DNA from 3 places in the Variovorax sp. 01T432 genome. Region 1 is predicted to be linked to each of the others. Evidence: predicted binding sites of a transcription regulator. Region 1 holds the regulator's gene; each other region holds the start of a gene.

Region 1 (7,305 bases):
TCGCTCGGCAGCATCCTGTTCTGCGCGCTGCTGCTGTGGCTCATGGCGCGCGCGCCGGCCGCGAGCAGCCCGGACAACACCACCGGCCACGTCTGGGACGAGGACCTGCGCGAGGCCAACAACCCCATGCCGCGCTGGTGGGTGGGCCTGTTCGTGATCACCATCGTCTTCGGCCTGGGCTACCTCGTGGCCTACCCGGGGCTCGGCAGCTACAAGGGCCAGCTCGGCTGGAGCACCGAGGGCGAGTACGCCAAGGATCTCGCGGCCGCCAAGCGCGAGCTTGAGCCTGTCTATGCCGGGTACGCCGCCATGCCCGTGGAACGCGTGGCCGCCGAGCCCGCGGCGATGGCGATCGGCGAGCGCCTCTTCCTCAACAACTGCGCCCAGTGCCACGGCTCCGATGCGCGCGGCGGCAAGGGCTTTCCCAACCTGACGGACAACGACTGGCTGCATGGCGGCACGCCGGAGAAGATCAAGGAGTCGATCACCCTGGGCCGCACCGGCGTGATGCCGCCGATGGCCGAGGCGGTCGGAACGGCCGAGGACGTGAAGAACGTCGCCAACTATGTGCTGAGCCTGTCGGGCAGTTCGCACGACTCGGTGCGCGCCGGCCTCGGAAAGGCCAAGTTCGCCGCCTGCGCGGCCTGCCACGGCATCGGCGGCGTCGGCAACACCGCCATCGGCGCGCCCAACCTGTCGGACAAGATCTGGCTGCACGGCTTCGGGCAGGACGCGATCGTCTCGATCATCAACACCGGCAAGACCAACCAGATGCCAGCGCAGCAGGGCCGCCTGAGCGAGGCGCAGATCCATGTGCTGGCCGCCTATGTGTGGGGCCTGTCGAACAAGCCCGGCGCCGCTACGCCCGTCGCCGCAACGCCCTGACTGAGATGCCACCCGAGACAAGGATGACCGATTCCACGCCCGTCAAGACCCGGCCCGCGCGCCGGGTGATACCGATCGCCGCGGCCACGGCGCCCGAGGGCGGCGGCGGTCTCTTCGCCGCGCAGGAAAAGATCTACACCCGCACCGTGCGCGGCGTCTTCGCGCGCTGGCGCTGGGGCATGGTGTTCCTGACCCAGCTTCTCTTCTATGGGCTGCCCTGGCTCGAATGGGGCCAGCGCCAGGCGGTGCTGTTCGACCTGGCCTCGCGGCGCTTCTACATCCTCGGGCTGGTGCTCTATCCGCAGGACCTGATCTACCTCACCGGCCTGCTGGTGGTGTCCGCGCTTTCGCTCTTCCTGTTCACCGCCGTGGCCGGACGCCTGTGGTGCGGCTATGCCTGCCCGCAGACGGTCTACACCGAGATCTTCATGTGGGTCGAGCAGAAGATCGAAGGCAGCCGCATCGCTCGCATGCGGCTGGACGAGGGGGAATTCTCGGTGGAGAAGCTGGTCAAGAAGTGGTTCAAGCATCTGGTGTGGCTGGGCATCGCGATGTGGACCGGCTTCACCTTCGTCGGCTACTTCACGCCGATCCGCGATCTGGGCATGGAATTCCTGCAGACGCGCATGGGTTCCTGGGAAGTCTTCTGGGTCTTCTTCTACGGCTTCGCCACCTACGGCAATGCGGGCTTCATGCGCGAGCAGGTCTGCAAGTACATGTGCCCCTATGCCCGCTTCCAGAGCGCCATGTTCGACCGCGACACGCTGATCGTCAGCTACGACGCCGAGCGCGGCGAACCTCGCGGTGTCCACGCCAAGGGCACCGACGCCCGGGCCCAGGGCCTGGGCGACTGCATCGACTGCGACCTGTGCGTGCAGGTCTGCCCGACCGGCATCGACATCCGCAAGGGGCTGCAGTATGAGTGCATCGGCTGCGGTCTTTGCGTCGACGCCTGCAACACGGTGATGGACAAGATGGCGACACCGCGCGGCCTGATCCGCTATGCCACGCAGAACGGCATGGCCGGCCACTGGACGCCCAGGCAGGTGCTGCGCCGCGTGCTGCGCCCGCGCGTGCTGATCTATACGAGCCTGCTGGCCGTGCTGTGCATCAGCCTGCTCACGAGCCTGGTGGTGCGCACGCCGCTCAAGGTGGACGTGGTGCGCGACCGCGGCTCGCTCGCCCGCATCGTCGAGGGCGGCGCGCTCGAGAACGTCTACCGGCTCCAGATCATGAATGCGACCGAGAAGCCGCAACGCTACAGCATCGAGGCCAGCGGCCTCCCGGGCCTGAACGTCTCGCCGGCCGGGCCGGTGGAGGTCGGTGCCGCCCAATCGCGCTGGGTCGCGGTGCGCCTGCAGCTGCCCTATGGCAGCACGCCGGCCGGTTCCCACAACGTGTATTTCGATGTGCGCTCGGCCGACGGCCGCGCGCGCGTGTCGGAGAAGGCCACCTTCATGGTGCCTCGCTGAGTCACAAAAGGAGAAGAGATGAAAGACGCAGAAGAATCACAGGCCAGGAGCGGACCCTGGTGGTCCTACCCACTGGTCTGGATGGTATTCGGCGGCCCCGCGGTCGTCGTCGTCGCCGGCCTCACGACGCTCTGGATTGCCGTGAAGATGCCCGATCCGGTGATCGCGGCGGACTACTACCGCCAGGGCATCGAGATCAACAAGACCCTGGCCGACAAGAAGCTGATGCCCGCCCTGGCCGGGCGCAACCACGCGGCGACGCCGGCGGCCGACCTGGCGCCCTGAGCGCCGCTCAGCAGTTCGCCGGATTGACGATGCGCTGCAAGGCGTCGGGGTCCACGATGCGCAGGTTGCGGTGCTGGACTTCGACGATGCCGTCCTCCGCGAACTTCGACATCGCGCGGCTCACGGTCTCGAGCTTGAGCCCGAGATAGCTGCCGATCTCCTCGCGCGTCATGCGCAGGACGAGTTCGGAGCGCGAGAATCCGCGCGCGTGCAGTCGCTGCACGAGGTTCAGCAGGAAGGCGGCCAGCCGCTCTTCGGCCCGCATGCTGCCCAGCAGCAGCATCACGCCGTGCTCGCGCACGATCTCGCGGCTCATGACCTGGTGCACATGGCGCTGCAGCGTGGGGACTTCGCGCGACAGCGTCTCGATGCGATCGAAGGGCATCACGCAGACCTCGGCGTCCTCCAGCGCGACGGCGTCGCAGCTGTGGCGGTCGTTGACGATGCCGTCCAGCCCGATGATCTCGCCGGCCATCTGGAAGCCCGTGACCTGGTCGCGCCCGTCCTCGCTGGTCACGCGGGTCTTGAAGACGCCGGTGCGGATCGCGTAGAGGGAGGTGAAGCGCTCGCCGTTGCGAAACAGGGTCTCGCGCCGCGCGACCTTGCGCCGCGTGGCGACGAGGTTGTCGATGCGCTGCAATTCGTCCGGGCTCAGGCCGCTCGGCATGCAGAGGTCGCGCAGGTTGCAGTTCGAGCAGGCGACCTTGATATGTTCGGTTTTCATTGACTTGGTCGTGGTTTGCGCGATTGTCCAAGCGCGCACCTGAGGGAGGATTGACGCACGTCAAGGATCGCGGGGCATGCCGGCGCCATAGTGGGCCATTTCCAGTGTCCAGAGCCTCTTCATGCTTCCAGCGCCAGTCATCGCCATTCCCGCGCCGTCCTCGCCGCTGCCGTCGCCCGCCATGCTGCGGCGCCTCGACGTGCCCGGCCCGCGCTATACCTCCTATCCCACCGCCGACCGCTTCGTGGAGGCGTTCACCGCGCAGGACTATGCCCACGCCCTGAGACTGCGCTGCACGGCCGGCGCGCGGGTCCGCCCGCTGTCGGTTTATGTGCACATCCCGTTCTGCGAGTCGCTCTGCTACTACTGCGGCTGCAACAAGATCGTGACCCGCCAGCGCGGCAAGGCGCGCGAGTACCTGAACTACCTCGCGCGCGAAGTGGAGCTTCAGGTGGAGCAGCTCGGCCGGGGCGCCGTCGTCAGCCAGCTGCACCTGGGGGGCGGCACGCCGACTTTCCTGGAAGACGCGGAGCTGCGCGAGCTCATGGCGCTTCTTCGGTCCGCCTTCACGCTGTCGCCGGAGGGCGAGTACGCGATCGAGATCGATCCGCGCACCGTGGACGCCGATCGCCTCGCGGTGCTGGCGGAGCTTGGATTCAACCGCCTGAGTTTCGGCGTGCAGGATTTCGATCCGGAGGTCCAGAAGGCCGTCCACCGCATCCAGCCCGCGCAGCAGGTGTTCGACCTGGTGGCGGCCTCCCGGCGGCTGGGCTTCTCCTCGATCAACGTCGATCTCATCTACGGACTGCCGCGCCAGAGCACGGCCTCCTTCGACCGCACGCTGGCGCAGATCTGCGAGTTGCGTCCGGACCGCATCGCGCTCTATGCCTACGCCCATCTGCCAGAGCGCTTCAAGCCGCAGCGGCGCATCGCGGCCGAAGACCTGCCGGAGGCGGCGGTGAAGCTCGGCATGCTCTCGCGCTCGATCGCGGCCTTCACGGCGGCCGGCTATGTCTACATCGGCATGGACCACTTCGCGCTGCCCGACGACCCGCTCGCCGTCGCCAAGCGGCAGGGCCGGCTGCATCGCAACTTCCAGGGCTACAGCACGCACCCCGACTGCGACCTGGTCGCCATCGGCGTCTCGGCCATCGGCCGCGTGGGCGCCACCTACAGCCAGAACGCCAAGACGCTGGAGGAGTACTACGACCTGCTCGACCAGGGCCGGCTGCCGGTGGTGCGCGGCCTGGCGCTCACGCGCGAGGATGTGCTGCGGCGCGCGGTGATCATGGCGCTGATGTGCCAGGGCCATCTGGACTTCGAATCCTTCGGGCTGGCGCACCTGGTGAACTTCAGGGATCACTTCACGCCCGAGTTCGCCGCCCTCGGTCCGCTGGTGGCGCAAGGGCTGGTGCGATTGAGCGACCACGACATCGAGGTCACGCCGACCGGCTGGTTCTTCGTGCGCGCCATCGCGATGGTGTTCGACCAATACCTCCAGGCCGACCGCAACCGCACGCGCTTCTCGCGCATCGTCTGATCATGCAGGCGGCGCTGGTCGGAACCGCGCTCCTCATGGGGCTGGCCGGCGGGCCGCATTGCGTCGCCATGTGCGGCGCCGCGTGCGCGGGCGTCATCCGCATCGTGCGCGCGCCGGCCGGCGGCGGGGTCGCGGCGCTGCCCGGCGCGGCACGTGCCTTGCCCGCGTCCATGGTCTTCCACGCGGGCCGAATCGCTGGCTATTCCGCCGCCGGCGCCGGCGCGGCCGCCGCCTTCCAGGGACTCGGATTCGCCAGCGAACAGGTCGCTGCGCTGCGGCCCTTGTGGGTGACGCTCCACGTGTTCGTGCTCGCCTGGGGCCTGTCGCTCGCGGCGCTGGGGCGCCAGCCGCTGTGGGCCCACCACATCGGCCGTGCGCTGGCGGCGCGCCTGCGGCCACTCACCGGCTCGACCTGGGGCGTGCTCGCGACCGGCGCGCTCTGGGTCTCGATGCCTTGCGGGCTTCTTTATTCGGCCCTCATGCTCGCCGGCCTCGGCAATGACAGCCTGCAGGGCGCGCTGGTCATGGCGCTCTTTGCCGTCGGCAGCGGCCTCTCGCTCGTGCTGGCACCGTGGCTCTGGCGGCACATGCGCGCGCTCGGCGCGATGCGCGGGGAGTGGGGCACCCGCCTTGCCGGCGGCGTGCTCGCCGCCGTGGCCGGCCAGGCGCTGTGGATGGACCTCGGCCGCCAGATCGAGATCTGGTGCCGCTGAGCGTCTCGCCGCATCCTCAGTAGTTCGCCATCAGGCAGGCCTGACCCCGGGGCATGAAACCGGGGTCACAGTCAAATTCGGCGTTCGATGGCATGAGTTTCTTAGTAGGCCTGGCCCAGCTGGTCGAGCACGGCCGGGTTCTCCAGCGTCGAGGTGTCCTGCGTGATGGCCTCGCCCTTGGCAATGCTGCGCAGCAGGCGCCGCATGATCTTGCCGCTGCGCGTCTTCGGCAGGTTCTCGCCGAAGCGGATGTCCTTGGGCTTGGCGATGGGGCCGATCTCCTTGGCCACCCAGTTGCGCAGCTCGGTGGCGATCCGCTTGGCCTCATCGCCGCTCGGGCGGCCGCCCTTCAACACCACGAAGGCGCAGACCGCCTCGCCCGTGGTCTCGTCGGGCCGGCCGACCACCGCCGCCTCGGCCACCAGTTCCGTGCACGACACCAGCGCCGATTCGATCTCCATCGTCCCCATGCGGTGGCCGCTGACGTTGAGCACGTCGTCGATGCGGCCCGTGATGGTGAAATACCCCGTCTTCGGGTCGCGGATCGCGCCGTCGCCGGCCAGGTAGTAGCGGCCCTGGAATTCGCTCGGGAAGTAGCTGGCCTTGAAGCGCTCCGGGTCGCCCCAGATGGTGCGGATCATCGACGGCCACGGCTTCTTCATGACCAGCAGCCCGCCCTGACCCCACGGAAGCTCGTTGCCCACCTCGTCCACCACCGCGGCGCTGATGCCGGGGAAGGGCAGGGTGCAGGAGCCCGGCACCAGCGGCGTGACGCCCGGCAGCGGCGTGATCATGTGGCCGCCCGTCTCGGTCTGCCAGAAGGTGTCGAGCACCGGGCAGCGGCCGCCGCCGACGTTCTGGTAGTACCACTCCCAGGCGGCGGGGTTGATCGGCTCGCCGACCGTGCCGAGGATGCGCAGGCTGCTCAGGTCGTAGTTGCGCGGGTGCACGGCCGGCGTGCCGTCGGCGAGCTTGATGAGCGAACGGATGGCCGTGGGCGCGGTGTAGAAGACGGTGACCAGGTGGTCCTGGATCATCTTCCAGAATCGGCCGGCATCGGGGTAGGTGGGCACGCCCTCGAACACGACCTGCGTCGCGCCGAGCGCCAGCGGCCCGTAGGCGATGTAGGTGTGGCCCGTGACCCAGCCGATGTCGGCGGTGCACCAGAAGACATCCTCGGGCTTCAGGTCGAAAGTCCAGCTGCAGGTGAGCGCCGCATGCAGCAGGTAGCCGCCGGTCGAATGCTGCACGCCCTTGGGCTTGCCGGTGGAGCCGGAGGTGTAGAGCAGGAAGAGCGGATGCTCGGCGCCCACCCATTCGGGCGCGCAGGCGGTGGGCTGCGAGGCGCTCAGCTCGGCCATCCACAGGTCGCGCGGGGCCTGGAAGGGCACCTCGCCGCCGGTGCGCCGCGACACCAGCACATGGCGCACGCTCTCGCATCCGCCGAGCGCCAGCGCCTCGTCGACGATCGCCTTCAGCGGCAGATGCTTGCCCCCGCGCACCTGCTCGTCGGCCGTCAGCACGAGCACCGCGCCGGTGTCGGCGATGCGGTCGCGCAGCGCATGCGCCGAGAAGCCGCCGAACACCACCGAATGGATCGCGCCGATGCGCGCGCAGGCCTGCATGGCGACCACGCCCTCGATCGACATCGAGATGTAGATGACCACGCGGTCGCCCTTGCCCACG
Region 2 (7,305 bases), on a different contig from region 1:
GCCAGCAGCAGCAGGAACATCGGCTGCGTCAGCGCGCCCCAGGCGATGCCCAGCAGGCCCTTGCGGTCGCGCGCCGGCAGCACGTTGGGGCCGTCGGCGCGCAGGCGCTCGCGCACCTGCGCCTCGCTCAGCCCGCGCGGGCCGGGATCGTCGACCGCGGCCCCGGGCGCTTGCCGCGCGCCTGCCAGGGCCTGCGACGCGCCCATGCTCATGGCGAGGCCTCGATGCGCACGGTCGGCAGCTGCGAGCGCAGGAAGCCCAGGGCGTACTGCAACTCGCCCAGGCTGTCGGCATACAGCGTGAAGAGCGGCTGGCCGAGCTGCACCGTTTCCCGCACGCGCACCTGCATCAGCGCGCCCGCGGCCGGATCGCGCGGCGCGCCGGCCAGCTTGGCCGCTCGGGCGACCAGGCGGGTGTCGATGGCCGCCACCACGCCGCCGGCGTGCGCGGTCACGACGTGGCTGTGGGCCGCGCGCGGCGGCACGCGCAGGCCGCCCTGCGCCTCGCAGATGGCGATGAACTTGGCGAGCGCGCGGCCGTCGTCGAGCACCTCGCGCGCCAGCGCGAGCCCCGCCCCCGGCGCGCTGCGGCCCGCCATCTCGAGCAGCAGGCCGGACAGCTGCAGCGCGCGATCGCGCAGGTCCGAAGGCGCGTCCTGGGCCCGCTCGAGCACAGCCATCACATCCATGGCCTCCAGCGCCGGACCGATGCCGCGGCCCACCGGCTGGGTGCCGTCGGTGAACACCGTGCGCACCTGCAACCCCAGCGCGGCGCCCACCGAGACCAGCGTGCGCGACAGGCCCTCGGCCGCCGCCACGCTGCGCACCTTGGTCAGCGGGCCGACGGGAAGATCGATCAGCACCCGCTGCGAACCCACGCCCGCCTTCTTGGAAAGAATGGAGGCCACCAGCAGCCCCTCGCTGTCGAGATTGAGCGGCCGCTCCACGCGGATCAGCATGTCGTCGGCGGGACTGATGCGCGCCGCGCCGCCCCAGGCGATGCAGCCGCCTTCGCGCGCCACCACCCGGCGCATCGTCGCCAGGTCCAGGTCGACCGGCGCGAGCGTCTCCATCGCATCGGCGGTGCCCGCCGCCGAGGTGATGGCGCGGGAGGAGGTCTTGGGCATCAGCACGCCGCAGGCCGTGACGATGGGCACGACCAGCAGCGAGGTCCGGTTGCCGGGCAGCCCGCCGATGCAATGCTTGTCCATGACGGGGGAGGCGTCCCAGACGATGCGCTCGCCCACGTCGACCATGGCCCGCGTGAGCGCCACCGTCTCGTCGAAATTCAGCCCGCCGCCGGCGCAGAGCGTGACGAAGGAGGCGAGGTGGATGTCGGACACGTGGCCCTGGCTCACGTCATCCATCAGCGCGCGCAAGGCCGCGTAATCCAGCCTGCCACCGTGGACCTTGGCCCGCAGGTGCGCGAGCGATGCCAGCACGGGCGGATGGCGCACCTCCACCGGGTCGCCCTCCGCCGCCGCCAGCAGGGTCCAGGCGACGTCCGACAGCGCGATCTGGTCGTGCCGCAGCCAATCCCTGGTCACGTGGTTCAGGATCGCGAGCACGTGGCGCCCGCCGGCGATGACCTCCACCTGCGCCTGCGATTGAAAGCCCTCGGCGCGGCACACATGGCAGTCGCCGCGCATGTAGACCACGGGCTGCTGGTAGGTGTCGATGCCGGCGCGCCGGGCCAGCAGGCGATCGGTGGGCATGGCGCCGGCCGTCAAAGCTCGCGCGACTCGCGGTAGTCGGGCACCGTCACCGGCCAGCCATGCCGCTCCTCGATGGCCAGGCGCAGCGCGTCGGCCGCCACCGGTTCGCCATGCGTCACGAAGACCCGCCGCGGGGTCCGCAGGCCGTTGAGCCAGGCCAGCAGTTGCTCGCGGTCGGCATGCGCCGACAAGGTGTCGAGATTGGCCACCTCGGCGCGGACCGCGACGTAGGCGCCGTGGATCTTGATGGCGGACGCCCCCTCCACCATCGCCGCGCCGCGCGTGCCCACGGCCTGGAAGCCGGCGAACAGGATCGTGTTCCTCGCGTCCGGCGCGTAGGCCTTGAGATGGTGCAGCACGCGCCCGCCCGTCGCCATGCCGCTGGCCGAGACGATGATGGTGGGAAAGCGCAGCGTGTTGAGCCGCTTCGACTCATCCACGGTGTTGACGATGTGGACGTCCTGGCACATCGACGCGCACTGCGCGGCGCTCAGCCGGTGCTCGTCGAGGTGCTTGCGGAAGATGCGCGTGGTGTCCGCCGCCATCGGGCTGTTCAGGTAGACCGGCATGTCCGGAATGCGGCGCGCCTCCTTGAGCAGGTGGATGCAGTGCAGCAACGTCTGCGCCCGGCCGACCGCGAATGCCGGAATGACCAGCACGCCCCCGCGCGCGGCCGTGCGGTTGATCACCTCCGCCAGCGCGCCGAGCGTGTCGACATCGCGGTGCAGACGGTTGCCGTAGGTGGACTCCACGACGACGTAGTCGGCCTGCTCGGGTGCTTCCGGCGGGCGCATCACCAGGTCGTCGCTGCGCCCGAGGTCGCCCGAGAACAGGATGCTCCCGCCGGGCCAGGCGACGCGGGCGCTGGCGGCGCCCAGAATATGCCCCGCGCGCTTGAGCCGCCACGACCACCCCGGCCAGGGCGAATGATCGGTATCGAAGGGAACCACCTCGAAATGCTTGAGCGCCTCGCGCGCCTCGTGCTCCGTGTAGAGCGGCAGTGCCGGCTTGTGCTTGGAGTGCCCGTGCCGGTTCGCGAAATCGGCTTCTTCCTCCTGCAGCCGCCCGGAATCCGGCAGCAGCAGCTCGCACAGTTCGCGCGTGGCGGCGCTGCAATACACCGGGCCCTTGAAGCCGAGCTTGACCAGCCGGGGCACGTAGCCGCTGTGATCGATGTGCGCATGCGTGAGCAGCACCGCGTCGATGCGCGAAACGTCGAGCGGCAGGCCTTCCCAGTTTCGCAGGCGCAGCTGCTTCAGGCCCTGGAACATGCCGCAATCGACCAGCAGGCGGCGGTCGTCATGCTCCAGAAGATATTTGGATCCGGTGACGGTGCCTGTACCGCCGAGAAATTCGATGCGCATTGTCTCTCCTTCATGACATGCGAGCGTGGCAGCACGCGTTGGCCGAGCCTTGATCCCGGTCAAGGGATCGTCATGCCCGATTGCGGATGATGAACCTTCGCCTGGAGATCCAACTTGAGCATTCGCCATCTCGACCGCCTGCTGTCGCCCGCATCCGTCGCCGTCTTCGGCGCCTCCAACCGGCAGGGCAGCGTCGGCGCCACAGTCTGGCGCAACCTGCGCGCCGGTACCTTCGCCGGGCCGGTCTATCCTGTCAACCCGAAGCACGTCTTCCTGGACGACGTGCCGGTGTTCCAGAAAGCCGCCGACCTGCCCGCCCCCCCGGACCTGGCCTTGCTGTGCACCCCGCCGCACACGATCGCGGGCCTCGTCGCCGAACTCGGCGCGCTCGGCACGCGCGCGACCATCATCGTGACCGCGGGCCTGAGCGCGCAGGAGAAGCAGGCGGCGCTCGACGCGGCGCGGCCCTTTCTCATGCGGCTGYTCGGCCCCAACTGCATCGGCCTGCTGAGCCCGCACATCGGGCTCAACGCCAGCTTCGCGCACACCGATGCGCTGCCGGGCGACGTGGCCTTCGTCTCGCAATCGGGCGCGCTGGTCACCGCGATGCTCGACTGGGCCAAGAGCCGGGGCATCGGCCTGTCGCACCTCGTGTCCCTCGGCGACCACTGCGACGTCGACTTCGGCGACCTGCTCGACCACCTGGCGAACGACGCCCGCACGCGCTCCATCCTGCTCTACGTCGAATCGGTGGAGTCGACGCGCAAGTTCATGTCGGCCGCACGCGCGGCGGCACGCAACAAGCCGGTGATCGTCGTCAAGGCCGGGCGCGCGGGCAACGGCGTGCGCGCGGCAGCCTCGCACACCGGCGCGCTGGCCGGTTCCGACATCGTCTACGACGCCGCCATCCGCCGCGCCGGCATGCTGCGCGTGGACACGCTGCAGGACCTCTTCATGGCGGCCGAGACCCTGGCGCGCTTTCGCGGCAACCGCAGCGACAAGCTGACCATCATGACCAACGGCGGCGGAGCGGGCGTGATGGCCGCCGACGCCGCCGCGCGCGCCGGCGTCACGCTCGCCGAGCCCGGCGAGGCGCTGCTGCAGCGGCTCAACGCGGTGCTGCCGCCCAACTGGTCGCATGCCAATCCGGTGGACATCATCGGCGACGCGCCGGTCGAGCGCTACACGGCGACGCTGTCGGCCCTGCTGGCGGACGAATCGGCCGGCGCCGTGCTGTTCGTGCACGCGCCGACGGCCATCGTGCGCAGCGACGACATCGCGCGCGCCTGCCTGCCGCTGCTGCGCACGGGCGTTCCGCGCATCATGAGCTGCTGGCTCGGCGACGTCTCGGTCGCCCAGGCACGCCAGCTCTTCGAGCAGGCCGGCCTGCCCGACTACGCGACGCCGGAAGAAGCCGTGAGCGCCTTCGCCATGCTCCAGACCTACCGGCGCAACCAGGAGATCCTCACCCAGGCGCCCAGCGCGAGCGAGAACCCGGCGCCCGACACGGCCGCCGCGCGCCTGCAGTTCGATGCCGCGCTCGCCGAGGGCCGCGAATGGCTGGGCGAGCACGAGGCCAAGGCCGTGCTCAAGGCCTACGGCATTCCCGTGGTGCCGACCGTGGCCGTGGCGCCCAACGCCTCGGCCATCTTCGCGGCGGCGCGCGAGGTGGGCTATCCGGTGGCCTTGAAGATCCAGTCGCGCGACATCACGCACAAGTCGGACGTCGGCGGCGTGCGCCTGGATGTGCGCGACCAGGCCTCGCTGGACCATGCCGTCAGCGAGATGCTCCAGGCGGTGCGCACCGCCCGCCCCGATGCCCACATCGACGGCTTCACGGTGCAGCCGATGATCCACCGGCCGCATGCGCAGGAAGTGATCGTCGGCGCGAGCATCGACAGCGTGTTCGGCCCCATCATCCTGTGCGGCCAGGGCGGCACGGCCGTGGAGGTGACGGCCGACAGCGCGGTCGCCCTGCCCCCGCTCAACCGCAGCCTGGCGCGCGAGCTGGTCTCCCGCACCCGCGTGTCGCGCCTGCTCGCCGGCTACCGCGACCATCCGCCCGCGCAGGTGGAAGCGCTCTACGACGTGCTGACGGCGGTGTCGCAGATGCTCGCCGACCTGCCGCAACTGGCGGAACTCGACATCAACCCCCTCTACGTCGACGAGAACGGCGCGCTGGCGCTCGATGCCCGCATCCGCGTCTCGCGCCAGCCGGTCGGCGGGGCGGAGCGCTTCGCGATCCTTCCCTACCCGACGCAATGGGTGCGCAAGCTGACGTGGAACGGCCGCGCGATCACCATCCGGCCCATTCGCCCGGAAGACGAGGCGCAGCACCTTCGCTTCCTGGAGCGGCTGGACCCGGAAGACATCCGCATGCGGATCTTCCAGACGCGGCGCGATCTACCGCGCAGCGAGCTGGCCCGCCTGACCCAGATCGACTACGACCGCGAGATGGCCTTCATCGCCGAGGGCACCGACGCGCAGGGCGCGCCGGAAACGCTGGGCGTGGCCCGCACGGTGAGCGACCCCGACCACGTGGAGGCGGAGTTCGCCCTGCTCGTGCGCTCCGACCTGAAGGGCGCCGGGCTCGGTCACCTGCTGTTCGAGCAGTTGATCGAGCACGCGACGCAGCGCGGCATCGAGCGTCTGGTCGGCATCGTGCTGCGCGAGAACACGCGCATGATCAATCTCTCGCGCGACCTGGGCTTCGAGGCGGACCCCGCCGAGCCCCTGACCTCCGGCGTGCGGCGGATGGTCAAGGCGCTTAGCCGCGCCAACACCGCCTGACGGCAGCACGGGCCTTCGACGCCAGTCCCATGCCGAACGCCTTCAACTTCCATGCCTCGCCCTTCGACTGCCTGAATCCGGCCGAGCAGCAGCTGGTGCGCGACGGCGTCGACATCGCCTATTTCCGCGAAGGCGAGACCATCCTCGACCCCGCGACGGCGCCGACGCACCTCTTCGTCGTCATCAAGGGCTTCGTGCGGCAGCTCGACGGCAACGAGCCGGTGGCCAGCTACGGACCGGACGACACCTTCGATGGCCGCAGCCTGGTGGCGGGCAAGGTCAGCGGCCGCTTCGTCGCGGCGGAGGAAGTGGTGGCCTACCAGCTGGCGCGCACGACCGTCAACGAGCTGATCGCCCGCAACGCGACCTTCGGCGCGATGCTTTTTTCCGACCTGTCGAGAAAGCTGAGCGCCATGGCCGGGCGCCAGAGCCGGCACGAGCTGCAGTCGCTGACGCTGGCGCGGGTCGACCAGGCCTGCGTGCGCGCGGCGCACATCGTCGACGCGGACACCGACGTGCTGGCCGTCGTGCGGCTGTTCCAGGCGCAGCGCACCACCAACGTGCTGGTGCGCGACGGTGTAGGCATGCCCGCCGACGCGCCGCGCCTGGGCATCTTCACGGTGACGGGCCTGCAGCGCGCGGTGCTCAACGGCACGCCGCTGGAGCGGCTGCCGGTGCGCGAGGTCGCCAACTTCAAGCTGGTGAGCGTGCGCGCGGGCGATCCGGTCGGCGACGCATTGACCGTGATGGTGCGCCACCAGGTGCATCGCGTGGTCGTCCTGGCCGATGACGACGACAAGCGCATCGTCGGCGTGCTGGAGGCGCTGGACCTGTTCAGCTTTCTTTCGAACCATTCCTACCTCATCAACCGCGAGATCGCCGAGGCCCGGGACCTGCCCGCGCTGCGCGAGGCAGCCGAGCACATCACGCGCCTCGTCGAACTGCTGTTTCGCGGCGGCACGAAGGTCGGCCAGATCGCCGGCCTCGTGCAGGCACTGAACGCCAAGCTGCTGGAGAGCGCATGGCGGCTGATCGCGCCGCCGGAGCTGATCGCCAACAGCTGCCTGTTCGTGATGGGCAGCGAGGGACGCGGCGAGCAATTGCTCAAGACCGACCAGGACAACGGCCTGCTGCTTCGCGACGGCTACGTGCCGCCGGCGGACATCGGCGAGATCTGCGCCCGCTACTCGCAGGCGCTTTGCAGCTTCGGCTACCCGGAGTGCCCGGGCGGGGTCATGCTGTCCAACCCGGCGTGGCGCGCGAGCCAGAGCGAATTCGCCGAGCGGGCCTGCGGCTGGCTGCTGCATCCCGACGGCGGGAAGCTCATGAGTCTGGCCATCTTCCTCGACGCGCAGGCCGTCGGCGGCGACGCCACGCTGCTCGCCCAGGCGCGGGCGCGGGTCTTCTCGCTGGTCAGCGACAACGACGCCATGCTGG
Region 3 (7,305 bases), on a different contig from region 1:
CGCCGCCCGACCTGCGCCTGCATCGTCGCCTGTTCTCCTGCAGACTGGAATTCGACAGCGAGTTCAACGGCATCGTGATTCCGGCTGCCGACCTGGACGCACCCAATCCCTCCGCCGATCCCGCCATGGCGCGATACGCGAGGCAGTTCATCGAATCCTTGCCTTCGGCGCGCGAGTCCGGCATGGCGCTGGAGGTTCGCCGCGCCGTCTATCTGATGCTGCCGACCGGACGCGCCACCATCGAGTGCGTGGCGCAAGGCCTGGGCCTGAGCGTGCGGTCGATGCAGCGCCAGCTGGACGAAGCGGGGGCGAGCTTCACATCGCTGCTCAACGAGGTGCGCCGCGAACTGGCGCCCCGCTACATGGACAATCCCAAGTACAGCCTCCAACGCGTATCGGAACTGCTCGGCTACAGCACGCCGGGCTCCTTCACCCGGTGGTTCGTCGCCCAGTTCGGCCAGATCCCGTCGGCCTGGCGCGAGGCGCACGCCGCGCAGGCGCGAAGCAGACCCGCCCGGGGCAGCTTGCGCAAGGCCTCGACAGCGGACCCGGACTCGGGCAGCCGCTAGCGGTCGATCGCGTCCTGCCCTGCCGGCGTCGCACCCTGCGCTTCAACCCACCGGAGGCCTTGCCAGGAGTCCGTTCGTGCGGGCCCAGTGAAGGGCCTGCGTGCGGCTTCCCACCCCGATGCGGCGGAACAGGCGCCACAGGTGGACCTTGATGGTGTGCTCGCTGATCGCGAGTTCCTCGGCCATCTCCCGATTGCTCAGGCCGCGCGACAGCAGGCCGATCAGCTCGGTCTGCCGCTTGGACAGCTTGGTGTTCGCGGCCACGGGGACATCGTCGTCGTCCTCGTCCGCCTGGAGCAGACCCTTCAACGCCGCCATCAGCTCCGGAGCGCCGGCGGCCTTCTCGATATAGATGTCCGCGCCCGCGCCGATGCAGAGCGCTCCATGTCCTCGGCCGGAGACGCCGAATAGACGGCCAGGGGCACGAGGGGATACGCGGCCTTCACCGCGAGCACGCCCGAATCGCCGTGCGTGTCGGGCAGGTTCAGGTCGAGGCAGATCAGATCGGGCGGCCCGACGCGCTTGACGGCCGCGCCCAGCGCATCGAGCCGGTCGAGCTCGACGAGGTTCGCAGCGGGCCGAAGCCGCCGGAACACCATCACGATGGCCTCGCGCATCATGGGATGGTCGTCGATCACAAAGACGTTCATGCGCAGGCCTTCGATGCAGAGGTGGCGGGAGGGAATATTGGACAAGGCCGGCCGCAGGCCGGACATCCTGTCGCGAGCGTCAGCGTATGCCTCATGGCCGTGCGAGTCGAGGTGAATACCCTGCCTCGGCCTCGGCCTGGGGCTCCGACCTGCTGGCCGCAGGGACCTTGGCCAGACGCGCCGCGTTGAGGACGACCACGAACGAACTGCCCGCCATGCCCAGGCCGGCGAGCCAGGCCGGCAGCCAGCCGGCCAGCGCCAGCGGCACGCACAACGCGTTGTAGCCGGCCGCCCACCACAGGTTCTGCCGCACCACGCGCAGCGTGCGGCGGGCCTGCGCGATGGTCTGCGAGATGGCGGCGAGCGAATCGCCCAGCACGACGAAGTCGGCGCGCGCCTGGGCCAGCGGCACCGCGTTGCCGAAGACGAAGGAGGCATCCGCGCGCGCGAGCACCGGACCGTCGTTGAGCCCGTCGCCGACCATGGCGACGCGCCGGCCGCTGGCCTGGAGCGCCTGCAGGACGTGCAGCTTGTCTTCGGGCGAGCAGTCGCCCCGCACATCGCCGATGCCGGCGCGGCCGGCGACTTCGCGCGCGGCGGCGGCACGGTCGCCGGACAGAAGGTGGACCGACAGCCCCTGCGCCTTCAGCGCCTCGACCGTGTCGACGACATCGGGGCGCAAGTCCTCGGCCAGCACGAAGCTCGCGACCCAGCCCTGCGCGTCGCGCAGGTGCACCTGGGCAGCCTCGACGCGCAAGGGCTCGACGCCGCAGAAGGCCGCCGAACCCAGGCGCATGCACTGCGCCGTGTCGCCCACGCCCTTCTTCCGGCACAAGCGGCCTTCGAGGCCCAGCCCGGCATGCTCGGTGAGTCGGAGCAGTTCCCAGGACGGCTCCGCACGGTACTGCGCGCTCCACGCGGCGGCCAGCGCCCGCGCGCTGGGATGCAGGGACTGCGCACCGATCGCCGCGGCCATCTCCAGGGCATCGCCCGGACGCAGGCCGTTTCGGCAGTAGATCCGTTCGAGGCGCGGCGTGCCGCGCGTGAGCGTGCCCGTTTTGTCGAACACCACCGTGTCGATGGAGGCCAGCGCCTCCAGGCCCTGGAGGTTGCGCGCCAGCACGCCGCCGCGGGCCAGCACGCCGGCGCTCGCCAGCATCGCGGCCGGCGTGGCGAGCGACAGCGCGCAGGGGCAGGTGACGATCAGCACCGCGACCGCCGCCATCAGGGCCTTGCCGGTATCGACGTGCCACCAGAGCGCGACGGCCAATGCGGCCGCCGCCAGCACCGCGATCAGGAAGGGGCGCGCCACGCGATCGGCCAGTTGCGCCAGGCGCGGCTTCTGCAGCGAGGCGCTTTCCATCAGCGCGACGATCTGCGCGAAGCGGGTGCCCTGCCCCAGCGATTCGATGCGCACCTGCACCGCCTGCGCCAGGTTGTGGCTGCCGGCCAGCACGCGCGCGCCACGGGGGCGCGGCACCGGGCGCGCCTCGCCCGTGAGCAAGGCCTCGTCGGCGGAGGTGTCGCCGGCGATCACGATGCCGTCGCCCGGAAAGGCCTCGCCGGGCAGCACGCGCACCACGTCGCCGGGCGCGAGGCGCCGCACGGCGACGCGCGTGAAGCTGCCGTCGGCGCCCAGGCGCTCGACGCTGTCGGGCAGCCGGTTCATCAGCGCCTCGAGCGATCCGGCGGTGCGCCCGCGCAGCCGCGTCTCCAGCCAGCGGCCGGTGAGCAGGAAGAACACGAACATCGTGAGGGAGTCGAAGTACACCTCGTGACCCAGCGGGCCGGCCGGGTCGAAGGTGCCGGCGGTGCTGACCGCGAAAGTGATCGCCATGCCGAGCGCGACCGGCAGGTCCATGCCGATGCGGCGCGCGCGCAGGTCCTGCCATGCGCTGCGGAAGAAGGGCCCGCAGGAGAACAGGAGCACGGGCAGCGTGAGCACCCAGGAGGCCCAGCGCAGGAGCTGCGCGGCGTCGGGCGACATGTCGCCCGGCTGCGCGATGTACGCGGGGTAGGCGTACATCATCACCTGCATCATGCAGAAGCCCGCGACCAGCCAGCGCCAGAGGGCCATCCGCGCTTCATGCGCGCGCCGGGTGCGCAGGGCGATGTCGCCGGCCGGCACGAGGCTGTAGCCCGCGGCGGCGCAAGGCGCCATCCAGGCCGACGGCTTCACGGCGGCGGCCGACCACACGACGCGCGCGCGCCGGCTCGCGGCGTTGACCTCGGCCTTCAGCACGCCGGGCACGCGCGACAGCAGGCTCTCGACGGTGAAGGCGCAGGCCGCGCAGTGCATGCCCTCGACGACGACCTGCGACTCCCAGCGTCCCATCGGATCGCCGTCGAGGGGGCGGCCGAAGGCCGGCCATTCGGCCGGGTCGTCCAGCAGCGACAGGTCCGCGCGCGCTGCGTCGTCGGTCCCTGCCTGAGGGAAGAGGCCAGGCCCGGCCTCGGCGAAATCGAGCGCAGCTTGCATGGCGCAAGCCTAGTGACGCGCGGCCGCGGCGTCCTTGATGTGGATCAAGCCTGGCGGCGGCAAGGCGTCTACGCTCCAGCCATCATCCACATGACTCAAGAAGAGACAATCCCATGTTCAAACGCATCCTGGTTGCCACCGACGGTTCCGCGCTCTCGAAGAAGGCCGTGACAAGCGCCATCGCCCTCGCGGCTCAGAATGACGCCGAGCTGGTGGCGCTCACCGTGGTGCCGCGCTACCCGAAGAACTACTTCGACGGCGCGATGGAGTTCTCGCATGAGGATGTCGCGCGCGTCGAGAAGCAGTGGGCCGAAAAGGCGCAGGGCGCGCTCGATGCGGTGGGCGAGCGCGCCAAGGCCGCCGGCGTCAGGATCAAGACGGCCACGATCAACTCGGACCTCGTGGCAGAGTCCGTGATCGCGGCCGCGAAGAAGCACAAGAGCGACCTGATCGTGATGGCCTCGCACGGCCGCAAGGGCATCAAGCGCCTGCTGCTGGGCAGCGAGACCCAGCACGTGCTCACCCATTCGAACCTGCCGGTGCTGGTGCTGCGCTAGTCGGTTCCCGCCGCGCGAGGGCCCACGGCAGCCTTGCCCCTTGTCCTGCACACGCGGCGGCGCTTCCCGGCTACAGTGGGCGCAGCATGACGAACATGAATGTCCGCGGATACGCGCTGTGGCTGATCCTGCTGCTGGCACCGGCGATGGCGTTGGCGCAGGGCAGCGAGGGCGCTGCCGGCCTCCTCGCCAAGTACAAGGCCAACACGCCGCTGTTCGAGCACAACATGTTCGGCCGCCCCCTGATGCTCGAATCGACCGAGGCGCCGGACAAGTTGATCGGCGACATCCATGCGGTGATCGATCAACCTTTCGGCAAAGTGAGCGATTCGCTGAAGGCACCCGCGGTGTGGTGCGAGATCCTGATGCTGCACCTGAATACCAAGCACTGCGCCGTGCAGGAGAGCGCGGGCGCGACCACCGTGGCGGTCGCGCTCGGCCGCAAGTTCGACCAGCCGGTCTCGGAGGCGCAGCGCATCGAATTCGCCTGGCGGCCGGCCACCCTCGCATCGGACTATCTCTCCGTGGAGCTGACCGCGCCATCCGGCCCGCTCGCGACCCGCAACTACCGCATCGAGCTGGAGGCCACGCCGCTCGATGCCGGCAAGACCATCATCCATCTCGCCTACAGCTATTCCTACGGCTTCGCCGCGCGCCTGGCGATGCAGGGCTACCTCGCGACAATCGGCAGCGACAAGGTCGGCTTCACCGTGACGGGCAAGGACTCGGCGGGCCAGCCCGACTATGTGGGCGGAGTGCGGGGCGTGGTGGAGCGCAACACGATGCGCTATTACCTCGCGATCGACGCCTACCTGAGCGCACCGGGCGACCAGCGGCTCGATGAACGCCTGGCCCAGTGGTTCGACGGCACCGAGCGTTTTGCGCGGCAACTCCATGAAGTGGACCGGGGCGACTACATCGCGATGAAGCACAGGGAGTTCACGCGCATGAAGGCAACGCGCTAGCGGCACCGGGCCTTCGAGGCCACGCGCCGGACCTTCAGCCGCCCGTCCGGCGTCCGCCCATGGCGCGCAGCGCGCGCTTGTCGCCGGGCAGGCCCAGCCGCTTGGCGAGGCGGGTGAGATTGCCGCGGTCGATGCCGAGCGCGCGCGCCGCCGCCGCCCAGTTGAAGTCGTTGCGCGCCAATGCCGACTCCACCAGTTCGCGCTCCAGCGTGGCCACGGCATCGCGCAGGCCCTGCCCTTCACTCAGGCGCGCCGGCGCGGGCTGCGCGCCCAGCAAGGCCTCGGGAGCCTCGCTCGCGGTGACGGCCGGGCGATGGTCGGCTCCCGGCAGGTCGAGATCGCCCGCCGAAAGACTCAGGATGCGCGGGCGCTGCGGCTGGCGGCCCAGCGCCTTCAACACGGTGCGCCCGAGCAGATGCTCCAGCTCGCGCACATTGCCGGGCCAGTCGTAGGCGAGCAGCGCGGCCTGGGCGCTCGCGTCCAGCCGCAGGCCGCCCAGGCCCAGCCGCGAGCGGTTCTCCTCCAGGAAGAAGCCGCTGAGCAGCAGCATGTCGCGCCCGCGCTCGCGCAGGGGCGGCACGCGCACCGGGTAGACGCTCAGGCGGTGATAGAAATCCGCGCGCAGCCGCCCTGCCCGCACTTCGTCGGCCAGGTTGCGGTTGCTCGCGGCGATGAGGCGCACGTCGACGCGGTGTTCGCGGTCCGATCCAAGCCTCTGCAGCTGGCCGCTTTGCAGCACGCGCAGCAGCTTGGCCTGCGCCTGCAGCGGCAGCTCGCCCACTTCGTCCAGGAACAGCGTGCCGCCGTCGGCCAACTCGAACTTGCCGGGACGCTCGGCGACCGCACCCGTGAACGCGCCCCTCACATGGCCGAAGAGCTCGCTTTCGACCAGGGTGTCGGGCAACGCGGCGCAATTGAGGCTGATCATGGGCCGCGACGCGCGGGACGAGCCCGCGTGCAGCGCCTCGGCGACCAGTTCCTTGCCGACGCCGGTCTCGCCCTGGATCAGCACGGCCAGTTCGCTGGCACTGACGAGTTCGATCTCCTTTTGAAGCTGGCGCATCGCCGGGCTGCGCCCGAGCAGGGTGCGTTCGCGAGGCGTCGCCGCCAGGCGGTAGCCCTCGGCGCGAAGGCTCTCGTGCTCCACGCGCGACTTGAGCTGCTCGATGCGATTCACCACGCTGACGGTGGCGGCGGCCAGGCTGCCGAAGGATTCCAGCGCGGCCAGGTCGACGCTGGAGAAGCGACCCGGCGTCAGCGCATCGAGCGTCAACAATCCCCAGGGCTTTTCCTCCAGATGGATGACACAGCCCACGCAGTCGTGCACCGGCAGATGGCCGTCCAGGCCGTCAACCAGGCCGTCGTAGGGGTCGGGCAAGGCGCTGTCGGCCGGGAAGCGCATGGGCCCGTCGGCCTCGAGCAAGGCCGCGAAGCGCGGATGCTCCTCGACACGGAAACGCCGGCCCAGCGTGTCGCTGCTCAAGCCGTCCACGGCCAGGGGCAGAAGCCAGCCCTCTTCCAGGCGAAGCAGGGCCACGGCATCGCAGGGCAGGAGGATGCGCAAGGCCTCCAGCAGGCGCCGATAGCGTTCGGCCGCGGGCAGCTCGCGCGCAATGTCGGCGACCAGCGGGACCAGCGCCTGGAGCAGAGGATGGGACGTCATTTCGACACGAATCGAGTCATGATGACCTCATGGTAACCGTGTCACATTGACATCTTCGTCCGCTAAGCCATTGATCTTTCAAGAAGCGCCCCCTGGAACGGCGATTGCAATGAATAACTCGTCATTCACCGCTTCAAGGATTCTCAATGCTGACAGGACAACAGAAGTCCATCATTTCCGCCACCGTGCCGCTGCTCGAAACCGGCGGCGAGGCGCTCACCACGCATTTCTACAAGATTCTCCTGGGGGAGCATCCGGAGGTGCGCCCCCTCTTCAACCAGGCCAACCAAGCCAGCGGCGAGCAGCCGCGCGCGCTCGCCAATGGCGTGCTCATGTACGCGCGCAACATCGACCGGCTCGAAGCGCTCGGCGATCTCGCCGCGCAGATCGTCAACAAGCATGTCTCGCTGCAGATCCTGCCG

Evidence for each region. The regulator FNR, encoded in region 1, switches genes on or off when oxygen is low (the NO sensors DNR and NnrR bind a similar motif). The targets are predictions, from matches to a motif close to TTGATNNNNATCAA.
Region 2: AC1DNF_RS33350 (MBL fold metallo-hydrolase RNA specificity domain-containing protein) is a predicted target of FNR. The motif match lies at 3,128-3,141, and genes of this name have one in related genera.
Region 3: AC1DNF_RS14240 (universal stress protein) is a predicted target of FNR. The motif match lies at 3,733-3,746, and genes of this name have one in related genera.

The regions. Positions count from the first base shown of each region.
Region 1 is NZ_JBFTPS010000084.1:8,128-15,432, reverse strand. It holds gene ccoP (cytochrome-c oxidase, cbb3-type subunit III) at 1-885, shown strand, start outside; gene ccoG (cytochrome c oxidase accessory protein CcoG) at 909-2,357, shown strand; gene AC1DNF_RS33665 (FixH family protein) at 2,376-2,642, shown strand; gene fnr (fumarate/nitrate reduction transcriptional regulator Fnr) at 2,650-3,390, opposite strand; gene hemN (oxygen-independent coproporphyrinogen III oxidase) at 3,488-4,906, shown strand; gene AC1DNF_RS33650 (sulfite exporter TauE/SafE family protein) at 4,909-5,619, shown strand; gene acs (acetate--CoA ligase) at 5,721-7,305, opposite strand, start outside.
Region 2 is NZ_JBFTPS010000081.1:9,516-16,820, forward strand. It holds gene AC1DNF_RS33340 (cation-translocating P-type ATPase) at 1-212, opposite strand, end outside; gene AC1DNF_RS33345 (thymidine phosphorylase family protein) at 209-1,714, opposite strand; gene AC1DNF_RS33350 (MBL fold metallo-hydrolase RNA specificity domain-containing protein) at 1,726-3,078, opposite strand; gene AC1DNF_RS33355 (bifunctional acetate--CoA ligase family protein/GNAT family N-acetyltransferase) at 3,193-5,868, shown strand; gene AC1DNF_RS33360 (putative nucleotidyltransferase substrate binding domain-containing protein) at 5,898-7,305, shown strand, end outside.
Region 3 is NZ_JBFTPS010000015.1:117,734-125,038, reverse strand. It holds gene AC1DNF_RS14260 (AraC family transcriptional regulator) at 1-569, shown strand, start outside; gene AC1DNF_RS14255 (response regulator transcription factor) at 612-887, opposite strand; gene AC1DNF_RS14250 (response regulator) at 887-1,219, opposite strand; gene AC1DNF_RS14245 (heavy metal translocating P-type ATPase) at 1,311-3,698, opposite strand; gene AC1DNF_RS14240 (universal stress protein) at 3,812-4,255, shown strand; gene AC1DNF_RS14235 (hypothetical protein) at 4,351-5,220, shown strand; gene norR (nitric oxide reductase transcriptional regulator NorR) at 5,255-6,883, opposite strand; gene hmpA (NO-inducible flavohemoprotein) at 7,030-7,305, shown strand, end outside.